DNA from 2 places in the Bacillus sp. L381 genome. Region 2 is predicted to be linked to the other one. Evidence: riboswitches for the same ligand, from Rfam matches in the RefSeq annotation. Region 2 holds a riboswitch; the other holds the start of a gene.

Evidence for each region. Region 2 has a riboswitch for thiamine pyrophosphate ahead of thiT (energy-coupled thiamine transporter ThiT). Riboswitches for the same ligand answer to the same signal wherever they lie in the genome.
Region 1: it holds a riboswitch for thiamine pyrophosphate, as region 2 does, so the genes downstream of both, thiC (phosphomethylpyrimidine synthase ThiC) here and thiT (energy-coupled thiamine transporter ThiT) in region 2, are expected to answer to the same signal.

Annotation. Positions count from the first base shown of each region.
Region 1 is NZ_CP127224.1:867,871-875,895, forward strand. Features, by position in the region: tRNA gene QRX25_RS04295 (tRNA-Leu) at 1-62, shown strand, start outside; gene QRX25_RS04300 (Na+/H+ antiporter NhaC family protein) at 209-1,786, shown strand; gene QRX25_RS04305 (Type 1 glutamine amidotransferase-like domain-containing protein) at 1,867-2,565, shown strand; TPP riboswitch at 2,615-2,725, shown strand; gene thiC (phosphomethylpyrimidine synthase ThiC) at 2,846-4,618, shown strand; gene QRX25_RS04315 (FAD-binding oxidoreductase) at 4,660-6,015, opposite strand; gene QRX25_RS04320 (FbpB family small basic protein) at 6,270-6,455, shown strand; gene QRX25_RS04325 (ABC transporter substrate-binding protein) at 6,452-8,025, shown strand, end outside.
Region 2 is NZ_CP127224.1:2,823,470-2,831,494, reverse strand. Features, by position in the region: gene betB (betaine-aldehyde dehydrogenase) at 1-634, shown strand, start outside; gene gbsB (choline dehydrogenase) at 652-1,860, shown strand; gene QRX25_RS14495 (MOSC domain-containing protein) at 1,931-2,512, shown strand; gene QRX25_RS14490 (DinB family protein) at 2,514-3,002, opposite strand; gene QRX25_RS14485 (NfeD family membrane protein) at 3,149-3,679, shown strand; gene floT (flotillin lipid rafts scaffold protein FloT) at 3,699-5,228, shown strand; gene thiT (energy-coupled thiamine transporter ThiT) at 5,260-5,841, opposite strand; TPP riboswitch at 5,940-6,040, opposite strand; rRNA gene QRX25_RS14470 (16S ribosomal RNA) at 6,406-7,955, shown strand.

The DNA.
Region 1 (8,025 bases), 1.9 Mb from region 2:
AGACGCGCACGACTCAAAATCGTGTTCCTTCTGGAGTGCCGGTTCGACCCCGGCCACCGGTATACAAAGGCTTCTACATTATGTAGAAGCCTTTTTTGTTGTATAAAAACATCATCCAGGGCTTATGAAAACATGATACACCTGGGATTGTATAAATCCGTATTTTTCAAAGATACTAACAAAAAGTTCTTTGAAAGAGGTGTTTTTTATGGAAGGTACTTGGGCTTGCCTTATCCCATTTATTCTGGTCATTCCCATTTCAATCATTACAAAGCAAGTGCAGTCCGGTCTGTTTGTCGGTTTGCTGGTCGGAAGTTATCTTTTACATCCGAGCTTGCTTGGCGGGATTGAGCATATGGTTCATTATTTGATCAGCAACATTGTCGTAATCAATAATATTAGAATCATTGTTTTTCTATATTCATTTGCCGGCCTTGTGGGGATTATAAAGTTAACCGGCGGGATAAAAGGGTTCGTCCATTTGATCAGTAAAAAGGTTAAAACCAAAAAAGGCGCGATGCTGCTTGCATGGCTGTCGACATTAGGCACATTCAGCGAACCGGACTTTCGCATCGTTACAATTGCGCCGATTATGAAAGCTATAAGCAAGCGTCTGGACCTGTCGAAACAGAAAATTGCGTATGCTATTGAGTTTACAGCAAACCCGGTCATTGCCTTGATTCCGGTAGCAACGGCATTTGTCGGCTACATGGTTTCCATTATCGGACAGGCCCTCAAAACGTCAGGGATAGATCAGCCGGCTTACACGGTCTATGTGAAAAGTATTCCCTTCAATTTTTTCTCCATTTTGATTATTTTAGTCGGTATTTATTACTGCTTTTTTAAGAAACAAAAAGAAGATGAAAGCTTGGAAAAAACAGAAAGGAACGGACAAATTCCTTCTCGGGAACATAATAAACATACGGAACCGATCCCGCAGAACAGCGGTGTATTGCTTTCAAAAGGCTCCGGCTCATTTAACATGGAAACAGGGACGATCCCGGATATTCACGGAGGACACACGGGGATGTTCGAAAAGGGCGGGGATGTACATGCTGACCAGCAGGAGGAGTTAGATTCGGCGCACCGTGCTTATATTAAGGAAACACCGATTCGGCCGTGGAATTTAATCATTCCAATCGGGCTGTTTTTACTGTTAACACTGTTTCTCAGCTGGTGGGACGGCCATTCAAAAGCACAAGGGTTTTTGAATGCTTTTATCAAAAGCGATATGCTTGGCGTCATGTTAACCGCATTATTGGCAGCGGTTATTGCAGCATTTGCTCTTTTTATGTTTCAGCGTTTTCACGCAAGCGAGCTTGTGACGCATTTTATTAAGGGCGGAAACGAATTGGTAAACGTTATTATTATGTTATCGCTGATTTGGGCCGTAACAGCAGTATCTGAGGATCTGGGGTTTTCGAAATATGTTACTTCTCATTTAACGTCATGGATCCCCCATATGTTTATTGCGCCATCTCTTTTTATACTTGGAGCGGTTATATCCTATTTTATCGGATCATCTTGGGGGACTTGGGGGCTTTTAATGCCGCTCGGCGTGACGCTGGCGGTTCAGTCGCATACCAGCTTATTATTAGCGATTGGGGCCGTTTTTGCCAGCGGAACATTTGGAGCGTTTGCTTCCCCTCTCAGTGATAATACGGTGACAACCTGTACGGTTTTGGGGATCGATGTTGTGAAGTATGCCCGTTCGAAGCTTGTTCCGGCGCTTATCGCTGCAGGGATCTCCGTTGTTTTATACGGTGTCTTTTCATTTTTCAGATAACAAAGAAATAATTTGAAGGCGGCATCCGGAATGGGATAACGCTTTTTTAAGTTATACTTGAGAAAAAAGAGGTGATGGCGATGAAGCAGATTATTGCATTGGGCGGCGGGGGGTTTTCCATGGAGCCGGATCATCTTGTGCTGGATCAATATATTTTGGAGCAGTCGGTGAGACCAGAGCCGAGAGTTTGTTTTTTGCCGACGGCAAGCGGAGATTCGGAGAATTATATCGCCAGGTTTTATCAGGCCTTTCATAAGCTGGAGTGTGAGCCTGATCACTTGTCGCTGTTTAAACCGCCTCGTTCTGACCTCAGATCTTTTCTCATGAAGAAAGATATTATATATGTCGGCGGCGGTAATACCCGCAATATGCTTGTCTTATGGAAAGAGTGGGGGCTTGACCTTATTCTTCGTGAGGCTTGGGAAAGCGGCATCATCCTGGCGGGCCTCAGCGCCGGGGCGATTTGCTGGTTTGAAGAAGGTGTGACGGATTCAGCGGGAGATTTGAGAGAGCTGCGAGCTTTAGGGTTTTTGCCGGGCAGCTTTTGTCCGCACTATGACGGAGAAGAGGAGCGCAGACCGGCGTATCACCGTCTGATTTCAGAAAAGAAACTCCGGGAAGGCTATGCCGCTGATGACGGCGCTGCGCTGCATTATAAAGACGGTCAGCTGTTCCAAGCTGTCTCTTCCCGGGAAACGGCAAAGGGGTATCGGGTTTTTGATACCGAAGAAGGCGTTAGGGACACAGAGCTTATGACCGCTTCGTTATCTGAATTTTAATAATATGCTTTTTTTTGTATACAACTTATGTTACGATGAAACCGAAATTCATAGTTACTGGGGGTGCCCGTTTAAGCGGGCTGAGAGAGAAGCGGCGGCTTCTTAACCCTTTGGACCTGATCTGGTTCGTACCAGCGTGGGGAAGTAAAGGTTTTATTATTGTTGATGAAAACAATAATAGTTTCTTTCTGACTGCAAAACCGGGTTCTCTATTGAACCCGGTTTTTTGTGCTGGTGCTGAGCTTGATTCTGTTATTCAAATGATAAAGGAGAGATTTGTATGCAAAATCAATCAGTACAGCAAGCGAACATTTCCATTATGTCGAGTTTTTCAGGCAGTAAAAAGGTTTATGTAAAGGGTTCTTCGCCTGGCATACGAGTGCCGATGCGGGAAATCAGCCTGAGTGCGACAACGGGGGCGTTCGGTGAAGAGGAGAATCCGCCGGTCCGTGTTTATGATACGAGCGGACCGTATACAGACCCGGATGTACAGATTCATATTCATGAAGGTCTCAGGCCGGTCCGCACAGAGTGGATTACCGGGCGCGGCGATACAGAGGAATATGCTGGAAGGACTGTAAAGCCTGAGGACAACGGCTATAAAAAAGAAGATCATACTGCCGAATACCCCGGTTTACAGCGGAAGCCGCGGCGGGCCAAGGCAGGGAAAAACATAACACAATTGCATTATGCGAGAAAAGGCATCATTACGCCGGAAATGGAGTTTATCGCAATACGCGAGCATGTTTCTCCCGAATTTGTGAGGGAAGAGGTGGCGAGCGGCCGGGCGATTATTCCTTCTAACGTCAACCATCCGGAAAGCGAGCCGATGATTATCGGCCGGAATTTTCATGTGAAAATCAATGCAAATATCGGCAACTCGGCTGTTACGTCTTCTATCGAAGAAGAAGTCGAAAAAATGACGTGGGCGATTCGCTGGGGCGCTGATACGATGATGGACTTATCGACGGGAAAAGACATTCATACGACACGTGAATGGATCATCCGCAATTCCCCCGTGCCTGTGGGGACGGTGCCGATTTATCAGGCGCTTGAAAAAGTAAATGGCGCTGCCGAGGATTTAACGTGGGAAATTTATCGTGACACACTGATTGAGCAGGCGGAGCAGGGCGTGGATTATTTCACCATCCATGCCGGCGTATTGCTTCGTTACGTCCCGTTAACGGCCAAACGCACGACGGGGATCGTCTCCCGCGGCGGGGCAATTATGGCGCAATGGTGCCTTGCTCATCATCAGGAAAGCTTTCTGTACACGCATTTTGAAGAAATCTGCGAAATCATGAAGACATATGATATTGCTTTTTCTCTTGGTGACGGGCTGCGTCCTGGTTCGATTGCAGATGCCAATGATGAAGCGCAATTTGCTGAATTGGAGACTCTCGGAGAATTGACGGAAATCGCATGGAAGCATGATGTGCAAGTGATGATTGAAGGACCGGGCCATGTGCCGATGCATAAAATTAAGGAAAACATGGACAAGCAGATGGAAATTTGTAAAGAGGCGCCTTTTTACACGCTCGGGCCATTAACGACAGATATCGCTCCGGGTTATGACCATATAACTTCGGCGATCGGCGCGGCGATGATCGGCTGGTACGGCACGGCGATGCTTTGTTATGTCACCCCGAAGGAGCATTTGGGCCTGCCGAATCGTGATGATGTAAGAGAAGGCGTCATTACGTACAAAATCGCGGCGCATGCCGCAGACCTTGCCAAAGGGCATCCGGGTGCTCAGATCCGTGATGACGCTCTGTCTAAGGCGCGGTTTGAATTCCGGTGGCGCGATCAATTTCATTTGTCGCTTGATCCTGAAAGAGCAATGGAATATCATGATGAAACGCTGCCGGCTGAAGGCGCAAAAACGGCTCACTTCTGTTCGATGTGCGGTCCGAAGTTTTGCAGCATGAGAATTTCTCAGGATATTCGCGATTATGCGAAAGAAAACGGTCTGACTGAAGACGAGGCCGTCAATGAAGGATTGAAGGAAAAAGCAAAAGAGTTTGCAGAGAAAGGAAGCCGTTTATATCAATAAAAAGAAAAGATGAGGATGGAGTGTGTCCATCTTCATCTTTTTTAGAAAAACGATAACCTTCGAAGCGGCGGGATGCTCTGCTCAAAGCGGAATACGTTTTCCGGGTCATACTTCGTTTTGACTTGACGGAGGCGGTCAACATTTTCTCCGTAATATGTCCGCAGCCAGTTTCTGATGTCTATATCAGGCCAATTCACGTAATCCCCCATCGTTTCTCTTGAAAGAGATGTTCTCAGCCCTTCGATCCAGCGGACGTTTTGTCTTTCCTCTTCAGGAGACGTCCAGCTTGTTAAATATTCCTGGGCAATGATTGCGTTTCGATAATAGAATGCCGTTTGATCCGAAGCGATTCGTCCGGCTGCCCCGCCGAGAGATTGCTGCCAGACACTGGCGTTTTTATTCGGAGCGTGCTGCAAGTAGCGCTTTAAAGTGGAAATTGCGCGTGTTGACAAAGGTTTTTCAATAAAGGATCCTGACCGCTTTATCTTTTGCGGCTCATTGCCTCCCCGTCTGTTAAAAAAGGCTGCCGCTCTAATAAACGGAACTGTCTTGACCATGCCGCTTCTCGGGTTTCCCGCTTTCATTAACGGAGCCAGCAGTTCTTTCAGCTCATCTTTTGTCCCGATAAATTGGCCGAGCGCTTCTATGCGGTTGACTTCCTTAGGCCAAAACTGAATTGATGAAGTAAGCCGGTTATCTGTAAATGGAGCCCACTGCTGCCACGTATGAAATACTTCGTCGAAATCATCCCAGTCCCAAGTGACAGAAAAAACAGTCACGTACGAAATCGGCACGGCTTTAAATATCATGGATGTGACAATGCCGAAGTTGCCGCCGCCTCCGCCCTGAGACGCCCAAAATAAATCAGAGTGCTTTGCGCGGTTGACTGTGATCAATTCGGCACCCGCTTTTTCGTCTGCTATGATCATCTCGAGCTGAAGGAGACGATCGCAAGTAAGGCCGGCAGACCTTGTTAAATATCCGATTCCTCCCCCAAGCGTCAGCCCCGTGATTCCCACATTTGCGATGGTTCCCGCAGGAAGGGTCAAGCCGTACCGCCAGAGTGTCCGGTACACATCTCCCAATTCGGCACCCGCTTCAATCGAGACCAGCCGCTTATCCTTATTCACTCTTATTTTCTTCATTTCACTGAGGTCAATGACAAGCCCGTTATTTAACAGGGAAAAATTCTCGTAGCTGTGTCTTCCGCCTCTGATGCGGAAAGGTACGTTATTCTCACGCGCCCATTTCAGCGCATTGACGGCATCAAGTTTGTTTTGGCAAAACACAATGATGTCTGGATATCGTTGCAGGTTTAAGTTGATATTGGTTCTTGCTTCATTATAGTCCGGGTCATCCCTTCTGACGATGCGCCCGGTCAATGTTGTCTTTTCCACACTCTCACTCTCTTTCACTCGTGTTCTGCTATTTTTTCTAACATATGCGGAAAAATAAGAGAGTGTATGAGGAAAACCCCCGGGAGGATACGTTATTTGAAATTATAGTTGACAGGTAGGGATTGTATGAATTAACATAATCATTACATATTTCCAAACGATGGCTGATCGGATCACCGAAGGCCCTTATCTTGTAAACAGATAAGGGCCTTTTTTGCGTAAAAGCCATTGAATGAAAAGCGGAGGGATGAAAAGTGGCGTTACAAAAGGCGACACAAGTGCGCAAAAAGAGTAAAAAGCGAAAAAAGTACAGAAAACACACATTGAATTTCGAACTGCTTGTAGAGAAAAACAAACGGGAGATTATGAGGAATCAAGAACAGATGGAGCAGATTTATATAAAGATAGATGAAAAGCATGCGGGGGTCCGATCAAAATGAAGAGGAACACATTGAAGATAAAAACAACGGGCATCTTACTCGCGTCGTCTGTAGCCTTCATGTTATCAGGGTGCGCGTTAGGGGGTGCAGGAGAAGAAGCATCTTCTGCAACGGATAAAAAGGAAGAAACACGTATCGCCCATGTCAAAACAAAAGAATTCAAAGCTTCTCATCCGGAGGCGCTTCCCGCAAAATCGAAAGCCAGAACCGACACTTTTGTTGCAGGGATATCCGCGCCGGGCGGGGTATTTCTGCCATACTTTTATGAAAACGGCTGGGACGGAAATGCGACAGATCCTATTTTTGAACCGTTAGTCAAACTGGATAAAAAGGGAAAGCCCGCACCGGCTCTTGCGGAAAGCTGGAAGATTTCCAAAGATCAGCTTACCTACACGTTCCGTCTAAGAAAAAATCTCGTTTTCAGCGACGGTTCGCCGCTGACCGCAAAGGATGTCGCATTCACTTTAACACTGCTGCATGATCCCGCATACGCGGGCTATGAAGATATCACCACGGCTTATATTAAAGGCGGTAAGGCTTATAAAGAAGGAAAAGCAAAGACGATAGAGGGCATTCATGTCCTTGATGACAGAACCATTAAAATCACGACCGAGAAAGTCAGTGCGAAGTCGCTGCTTCTTTTGGGAGGGCAGGTGCTGTCAGAAGCCTACTACGGAAAGAATTATCAATTCGGCAAACTGGATTATTTAAAAGAGCTTTATGCCAAACCGCTCGGAGCGGGACCTTATCAATTTACAGAATACCTCCCGGGACAGGAAATACGCTATCAGGCTAATGAACACTATTATTCCGGAAAACCGAAAACAAAAAAGCTGATTTATAAAATTATCGATCCGTCAACTTCCCTTCAGCTGTTTGAAACGGGTGACCTTGATTACGCTTCTTTTTCACCTGATGATGATACGGTTGAGCATTTAAAAAGCCTCGGTTTTGCGAATATCAGCGTATCTGTCGTGAATGATTACGGGCTTGTGTACGTTAATCATAAGCGTCCGCCTTTACAAGACAAGAAAGTGTCCCAAGCGCTTATTTACGGGCTTGACCGTCAAAAAATCGTCGATGTCCGCTTTAAACGCTACGGAGATGTCGCAAATGTGCCGGTGTCTCCGGTTTCGTGGGCTTATGACGATAAAGGCGTCAATCCGTACACGTTCAACCCGGAAAAAGCCAAGAAGCTTCTCGATGAAGCAGGCTGGAAAACGGGCAAAGACGGCGTGCGTGAAAAAAACGGAAAAAAGCTTGAAATCAGCTATTACACTTCTAAAGCGGATGATGATTTCATCCCGATCGCGAAAGAAAATTATGCGGACATCGGAATCTCATTAAAACCGGAAGTGATGGATTTTAATACAGAGGTAGCGAAAATTAATGATAAACAGTATGATCTTGCCGCCGTTTCCACATCGCAGATTCTTGATCCGAATGACACGGTGGAAAAGCTGGCATCCGGCCATCCCAATAATGTGACGGGATATTCTAATCCGAAAGCGGACCGGCTGATAGAGGAAGGGGCCGGCACGCTTGATATCAGCAAAAGAAAAGAGATTTA
Region 2 (8,025 bases):
CCAGGTTTGTTCGGCAGGCTCCCGGCTTTTAGTGGATGAAGCGATTCATGATGAATTTTTAGCCGAGCTGATCAAGCGTACGAAACGCATCAAATTAGGAAACGGTTTTCATGAAGATACGGAAAGCGGTCCGCTGATTTCCGCCGAGCATCGGGCCAAAGTTGAAAAATACGTAGAAATCGGAATCGAAGAAGGGGCAAAACTGGAAACAGGCGGCAAACGTCCTGATGATCCCGCCCTTCAAAACGGTTTTTTCTATGAACCTACTATTTTTTCAAACTGCAAGTCTGATATGCGGATTGTCCAGGAGGAGATCTTCGGTCCCGTTTTAACAGTCGAGTCATTTTCTTCTGAAGAAGAAGTGATCAGACTTGCCAACGATACCATTTACGGGCTGGCCGGAGCGGTATGGTCAAAGGATATTGAAAAATGCGAACGAGTAGCCCAAAAACTGCGGATGGGAACGGTATGGATCAATGATTTCCACCCGTATTTCGCGCAAGCGCCGTGGGGCGGGTACAAACAATCGGGCTTCGGCCGCGAACTCGGCAAAATCGGCTTGGAAGAATACACGGAAGTCAAACATATTTACCGCAACACAAAACCTGCAGCGGTTAACTGGTTTAAAGCATAATAAGGAGGAGATACAATATGACATTAAATATGAAAGTAGAAAGCATGCATAAATTCCATACATTTGAAATCCCGACAGTTATTAAACACGGAATCGGCGCAATTCAGCACGCGGGAAGAGAAGTCAGAGCGCTTGGCGTCACAAAAGCGCTGCTCGTAACAGACCCCGGAATTTATAACGCGGGAGTGGCAAATCCGGTCATTGAATCCTTGCAGGAAGCGGGCATTGAAGTCGTCCTGTTTAACAAAGTGGAGCCGAATCCGCCTGTACGACTTGTGAACGAAGGATCTGAACTGTATAAAAAAGAAAACTGCAACGGTCTTGTGGCTGTCGGCGGCGGAAGCTCGATGGATACGGCGAAAGCGATCGGAGTAGAAGCGACACACGAAGGAAGCGTGCTTGATTATGAAGCCGCGGAAGGCAAAAAACCGCTGGAAAACCGTATTCCTCCGCTGACAACGATCCCGACGACTGCAGGAACAGGTTCAGAGGTTACGCAATGGGCGGTCATTACAGACGAGGAAAGAGAATTTAAATTCAATACGGGCGGACCGCTTATCGCCGCGCATTTAACGGTCATAGATCCTGAGCTTCACACATCTATGCCTCCGCATGTGACGGCCATGACAGGTATTGATGCCCTCGCGCATGCCATCGAGTGCTATACGATGAAATTCGCGCAGCCGATCACTGATGCCGTGGCTTTAATGGCCATTGAATATGCGGCGCATTATATTAAGCGCGCGTTTGCGGACGGAGAGGATTTGGAGGCGAGATACGGCATGGCGCAGGCGGCGATGCTTGCCGGACTTTCATACGGCAGTGAATCAGCAGGCGCGGCGCATGCGATGAGCCAGACGCTCGGCGGCATCATCCCTGTCGCTCACGGGCAATGCGTCGCAGCTATGATGGGGCCGGTAATGGAATACAACTGGAAAGGATATCCGGATAAATTCGCCCGCATCGCCCAAGCATTCGGAATCGATACAAGCAAAATGACTACCGAAGAAGCGGCCAAAGCGTCCGTTAATTGGATGTACGACCTTGTAAAAGATTTAGAGGTGCCGAGTTTAGAAGAACAAGGCGTATCTCCGGATATGATTGAGCGCTTATCAAAAGAAGCGATGAAAGATCCGCAAACATTCGGAAATCCAAGAGATTTGAATGAGAAAGCATACAACTGGATTTACAAACGCTGCTTTGACTTAACACCGAAAACAGTATAATAAATGAACCCCGCTCCTTTACAGAGCGGGGTTTTTTAAGGATAATGTCAAGAAAAAGGCGGTGATGATTGTGTGGAAGCGCATAACGGCAAAGACGGAAGGCGTATATATAGCGGATACGGAACAATTTGTTACCAAAAAGATGGACAAGCTTCGGGCGGAATACGGCGGGTTTCCAGGTGACCTGCATTTCGGACTGACGAAAAAAGCCGGCGCGCGTGAGCCGATGTATAAAAGAGGAACGGAAATTTTTAACCGGAGACAAATTTCAATCGTGTCCATGGAGGAATGTGATGACATTGCGGAGGCGATGGGGATTTCTCATATCTTTCCCGAATGGCTCGGCGCGAATATCGCAATCAGCGGTTTTTCTGCACTAACGTCGCTTAAAGAAGGAAGCAGAATCATATTTCCAAGCGGTGCGTCTCTGTTGTGCGAGGGGGAAAATGACCCGTGCATTCAGCCGGGAGAAGTCATTCAATCCTTTTATCCGGATCAGCCAAAACTCGCTGCGGCGTTTGTAAGGCGCGCGATAGGCAGAAGAGGGATTGTCTGTATTGTTGAACGGCCGGGGGACATATGCACGGGTGATCCGGTCGACATTCATTCTTATGAACCGAAACGCGTCAAGAAAAAAATCGAGAAGGTCTGACTCAGACCTTCTCGATTTTTTGTTTGATTTCTTCTATTTGATTGATGTGACGCATTTCGTGATGACCGATAAAATCAATCCACTGGCGGATTGTCAGTTCTTGAAAAACGGGATGCGGAAGCACACGTTCAAAGTCTTCCTCGTTTAATGATGAAATAACGGCGGTCAGCTGCTGTCTTGCCGTATCTAATTCTTGTTTTGCTTCAATGACTGATATGCGTTTTTGTTCAGGTTCGAGGTGTGACGGAGCCGGCCGTTTATTTGTTCTGTCCTCGATAAACTCCATCGGTTTTTCTTCAATTTCTTTTAACGGTGCGTCTTTTGCATGCTTTGATAAAAGAGTCTGTGCTGTTTCGTCAATTTTCTTTAAATGGTCAAGCACTTCCCGGATGCTCCACTCATCAGCTGCGGGCTTTTGGTTGAATTCCTCATCAGAGAGTCCTTTCAGTTCTTCCCAGGTCTGCTGTCTGGCTTCATTAAAAATGCTCATCCTATCTCCTCCTCAGGAGTAAACATACCATATCCGCCTTGGATAATCATGTAATCAGCCTCAATTGTTAGAAAATTGAAACCATTCTCCTTTCCGCCCGTATATAAAGTAACACTCCGACATCCCGGCCGAAAGGAGGGCAGTATATGGACATATTTCATCTGCCGCTTGAAACGATCTATCTTTACACACTGATTATTGCGGGGAGCCTCACGCTTTTGATTCTGTTTTTTCAAGATGTTTTTCACGGCCTCTCGGAAGCCATTCCATTTTCATTTTTAAATCCAACGTTGATATTGTCGTTTTTGACAATCTTTTCAGCCTCAGGTTACATCGGCGAAATCGCCGCTCCGCTTTCAATTCCTGTCATTGCATTACTTTCATTTGCTCTTTCAATTCTTTTGGTCAGCCTGCTTCACTTCTTCGTCCTTGTGCCGCTTTCATCAGCGGAAGAATCACTCGTTTACCGGGAGACGGATTTAAAGGGCAGAGTCGGCAGGGTCATTACTTCCGTTCCGAAAGACGGCTATGGAGAAGTGATAATAGAAGGAATCGGAGGCGCCATTTCTAAATCTGCGGTCAGCTTTGATCAAGAACAGATCAAGTACGGAACGGCCGTATTAGTCATTGACGTAAAAGACGGAGTGCTTTTTGTGACGCCACATGAACCAATCTGATTTCTAAGGAGGAACTAATATGACTATGCCGATTATCATCGTCATCGGAATCGTATTCTTTTTACTCATCGCACTTATTGCTGTATTTATTACGAAGTACCGGACGGCGGGGCCGGACGTAGCCCTCATCGTGACCGGGAGTTATTTGGGAAGTAAGAATGTCCACATTGATGAAGGCGGAAATCGCCTGAAAATCGTCCGGGGCGGAGGAACGTTCGTGCTGCCGGTTTTCCAGCAGGCGGAACCTCTCAGCTTACTGTCAAGCAAACTGGATGTCTCTACACCAGAGGTTTATACAGAACAAGGAGTGCCGGTAATGGCAGACGGCACCGCCATTATAAAAATCGGCGGCTCCATCGGTGAAATCGCAACAGCCGCTGAACAATTTTTAGGGAAATCTAAAGAAGACCGTGAACAGGAGGCGCGGGAAGTGCTTGAAGGCCATCTGCGTTCAATCCTCGGCTCTATGACTGTTGAAGAGATTTATAAAAACAGGGAAAAGTTTTCTCAGGAAGTCCAGCGGGTCGCGTCTCAGGATCTTGCTAAAATGGGACTGATCATCGTTTCCTTTACAATTAAAGATGTCCGCGATAAAAACGGCTATCTCGAATCATTAGGTAAGCCGAGAATTGCCCAAGTCAAGCGGGATGCGGACATTGCCACGGCAGAAGCGGATAAAGAGACGAGAATCAAACGCGCGGCGGCTGATAAAGACGCAAAAAAATCAGAGCTGGAGCGGGCGACGGAGATAGCTGAAGCGGAAAAAATCAATCAGTTGAAAATGGCGGAATACAGAAGAGAGCAGGACACAGCAAAAGCCAATGCCGACCAGGCATATGACCTCGAAACTGCAAAAGCCCGCCAGCAGGTGACAGAACAGGAAATGCAAATTAAAATTATTGAGCGGCAAAAGCAAATTGAGTTGGAAGAAAAAGAAATTCTGCGCCGTGAGCGCCAATATGACTCTGAAGTGAAGAAAAAGGCCGATGCTGACCGTTATTCGGTAGAACAAGCGGCCGCAGCCGCAAAAGCGAAGCAGCTCGCAGAAGCGGATGCCGAGCAATACAGTATCGAAGCGATGGCCAAGGCGGAAGCGGAACGCGTGAGAATTGACGGTCTTGCTAAAGCGGAGGCTGAAAAGGCGAGAGGGGAAACCGAAGCGGAAGTCATCCGCCTGAAAGGTCTCGCGGAAGCGGAAGCTAAAGAAAAAATAGCCGAAGCATTCGAAAAATACGGGCAGGCCGCAATCCTTGATATGATTGTGAACATGCTGCCTGAATATGCGAAGCAAGTCTCAGCTCCTCTTTCCAACATTGATAAAATTACCGTTGTTGATACGGGAGGAAGCGGTGAAAACGGCGGAGCAAATAAAGTCACAGGCTACGCAACCAATTTGATGGCCGGTCTTCAGGAAAGCCTGAAAGCATCTTCCGGAATCGATGTAAAAGAGCTTATTGAGAATTTTTCAGGCAAAGGAAACATAAAACAAAGCATAAATGAACTTACTAAAGAACTGAGAGATTCAAAAGAAGAACACAGTCCTGAATAAAAAAACAGCAGGCGTACACCCGCCTGCTGTTTCAGTTCGCCCGCTTGGATTCAAGAAGCCGAGGAGCCGTCATGAATAATAATATAAGGACAATGGCCGAAAGGATAAAAGAAGGAATCATATAAGTCGCGTTGTAGACGAGCGAATAAATCCAGACCGGCGTGCCTTTCGGAGCATAGCTTCCGAAAAAGACAGCTCCGGAAACCGTATGTGCCGCATATCGCAGCACACTGCCGATAAAAACGCCGCCTATAACATACGCAGTTAAGGCGCCTCTTTTTTTAGCTAATGCCGATTCGCGGACACCGGAAGCAAACAAGCCGCTGAAACCGAGAACCGCAAACGCCGCGATATAATCGAGAAATAGCTGCACCGGGTGCTGTAAAAATAAATTGCCGATGGCGATTTGGACAATCCCTGTTAAAAGGCCTGTCGTAAGTCCGGCTTTCACCCCCCAGCGGAATGAAATCAAAAAAATCGGAATCATCATGATAGAGACTGAACCGCCTTGGGGCATCCGGAGAAACATACCTGACACAATGTCCAGAATGACGGCCGCTCCAGTCATTATCGCTATTTCAATTAAGCGCACAAGCTGTGCTGAATGATTCATAGTTTTCCCCCTGGTCAGACAACCGTTCAAGGATAAACAAAAAAGCAGCGCGGGGAAGGATGGGAAAAGGTCCGAGCGCTGCTTACAAAACTGCAATTCATTTGGCTTTGCCACATCCCTACGCCAGCGTTAACTAACAGGTTCAAAGGGTCAGAACAAAACGTTCACTCTCAGCTTTAATGCTCCCCTTGTGGTCATCAAGTATTTAGTTCAATCTTACTATACAAGAAAATATGCCAAACCACAAGGAGCTTATCTTTCTATAGAAGAGAAGCGGAAATAAGTATGAAAGAAAATAAATGGTGACTTTTTTTAAAAAAACTATTGTCATATTTTCAAAAGGGTGTTATATTATTAAACGTCGCTGATGAACAGCAGACAACAACAAAAAGCTTCGAAAACAACTAGAAAAAAGTTGTTGACATATAAGAAGCTGAGTGGTAAGATAATAAAGCTGCTTCAACAAGCGGTAATGATCTTTGAAAACTAAACAAGACAAAACGTACCTGTTAATTCAAAGTTTTAAATAAATCGCACAGTGATGTGCGTAGTCAGTCAAACTATCTATCGGAGAGTTTGATCCTGGCTCAGGACGAACGCTGGCGGCGTGCCTAATACATGCAAGTCGAGCGGACAGATGGGAGCTTGCTCCCTGATGTTAGCGGCGGACGGGTGAGTAACACGTGGGTAACCTGCCTGTAAGACTGGGATAACTCCGGGAAACCGGGGCTAATACCGGATGCTTGTTTGAACCGCATGGTTCAGACATAAAAGGTGGCTTCGGCTACCACTTACAGATGGACCCGCGGCGCATTAGCTAGTTGGTGAGGTAACGGCTCACCAAGGCGACGATGCGTAGCCGACCTGAGAGGGTGATCGGCCACACTGGGACTGAGACACGGCCCAGACTCCTACGGGAGGCAGCAGTAGGGAATCTTCCGCAATGGACGAAAGTCTGACGGAGCAACGCCGCGTGAGTGATGAAGGTTTTCGGATCGTAAAGCTCTGTTGTTAGGGAAGAACAAGTGCCGTTCAAATAGGGCGGCACCTTGACGGTACCTAACCAGAAAGCCACGGCTAACTACGTGCCAGCAGCCGCGGTAATACGTAGGTGGCAAGCGTTGTCCGGAATTATTGGGCGTAAAGGGCTCGCAGGCGGTTTCTTAAGTCTGATGTGAAAGCCCCCGGCTCAACCGGGGAGGGTCATTGGAAACTGGGGAACTTGAGTGCAGAAGAGGAGAGTGGAATTCCACGTGTAGCGGTGAAATGCGTAGAGATGTGGAGGAACACCAGTGGCGAAGGCGACTCTCTGGTCTGTAACTGACGCTGAGGAGCGAAAGCGTGGGGAGCGAACAGGATTAGATACCCTGGTAGTCCACGCCGTAAACGATGAGTGCTAAGTGTTAGGGGGTTTCCGCCCCTTAGTGCTGCAGCTAACGCATTAAGCACTCCGCCTGGGGAGTACGGTCGCAAGACTGAAACTCAAAGGAATTGACGGGGGCCCGCACAAGCGGTGGAGCATGTGGTTTAATTCGAAGCAACGCGAAGAACCTTACCAGGTCTTGACATCCTCTGACAATCCTAGAGATAGGACGTCCCCTTCGGGGGCAGAGTGACAGGTGGTGCATGGTTGTCGTCAGCTCGTGTCGTGAGATGTTGGGTTAAGTCCCGCAACGAGCGCAACCCTTGATCTTAGTTGCCAGCATTCAGTTGGGCACTCTAAGGTGACTGCCGGTGACAAACCGGAGGAAGGTGGGGATGACGTCAAATCATCATGCCCCTTATGACCTGGGCTACACACGTGCTACAATGGGCAGAACAAAGGGCAGCGAGACCGCGAGGTTAAGCCAATCCCACAAATCTGTTCTCAGTTCGGATCGCAGTCTGCAACTCGACTGCGTGAAGCTGGAATCGCTAGTAATCGCGGATCAGCATGCCGCGGTGAATACGTTCCCGGGCCTTGTACACACCGCCCGTCACACCACGAGAGTTTGTAACACCCGAAGTCGGTGAGGTAACCTTTTTGGAGCCAGCCGCCGAAGGTGGGACAGATGATTGGGGTGAAGTCGTAACAAGGTAGCCGTATCGGAAGGTGCGGCTGGATCACCTCCTTTCTAAGGATTTTAACGGAATATAAGACCTTGGGTCTTATAAACAGAACGTTCCCTGTCTTGTTTAGTTTTG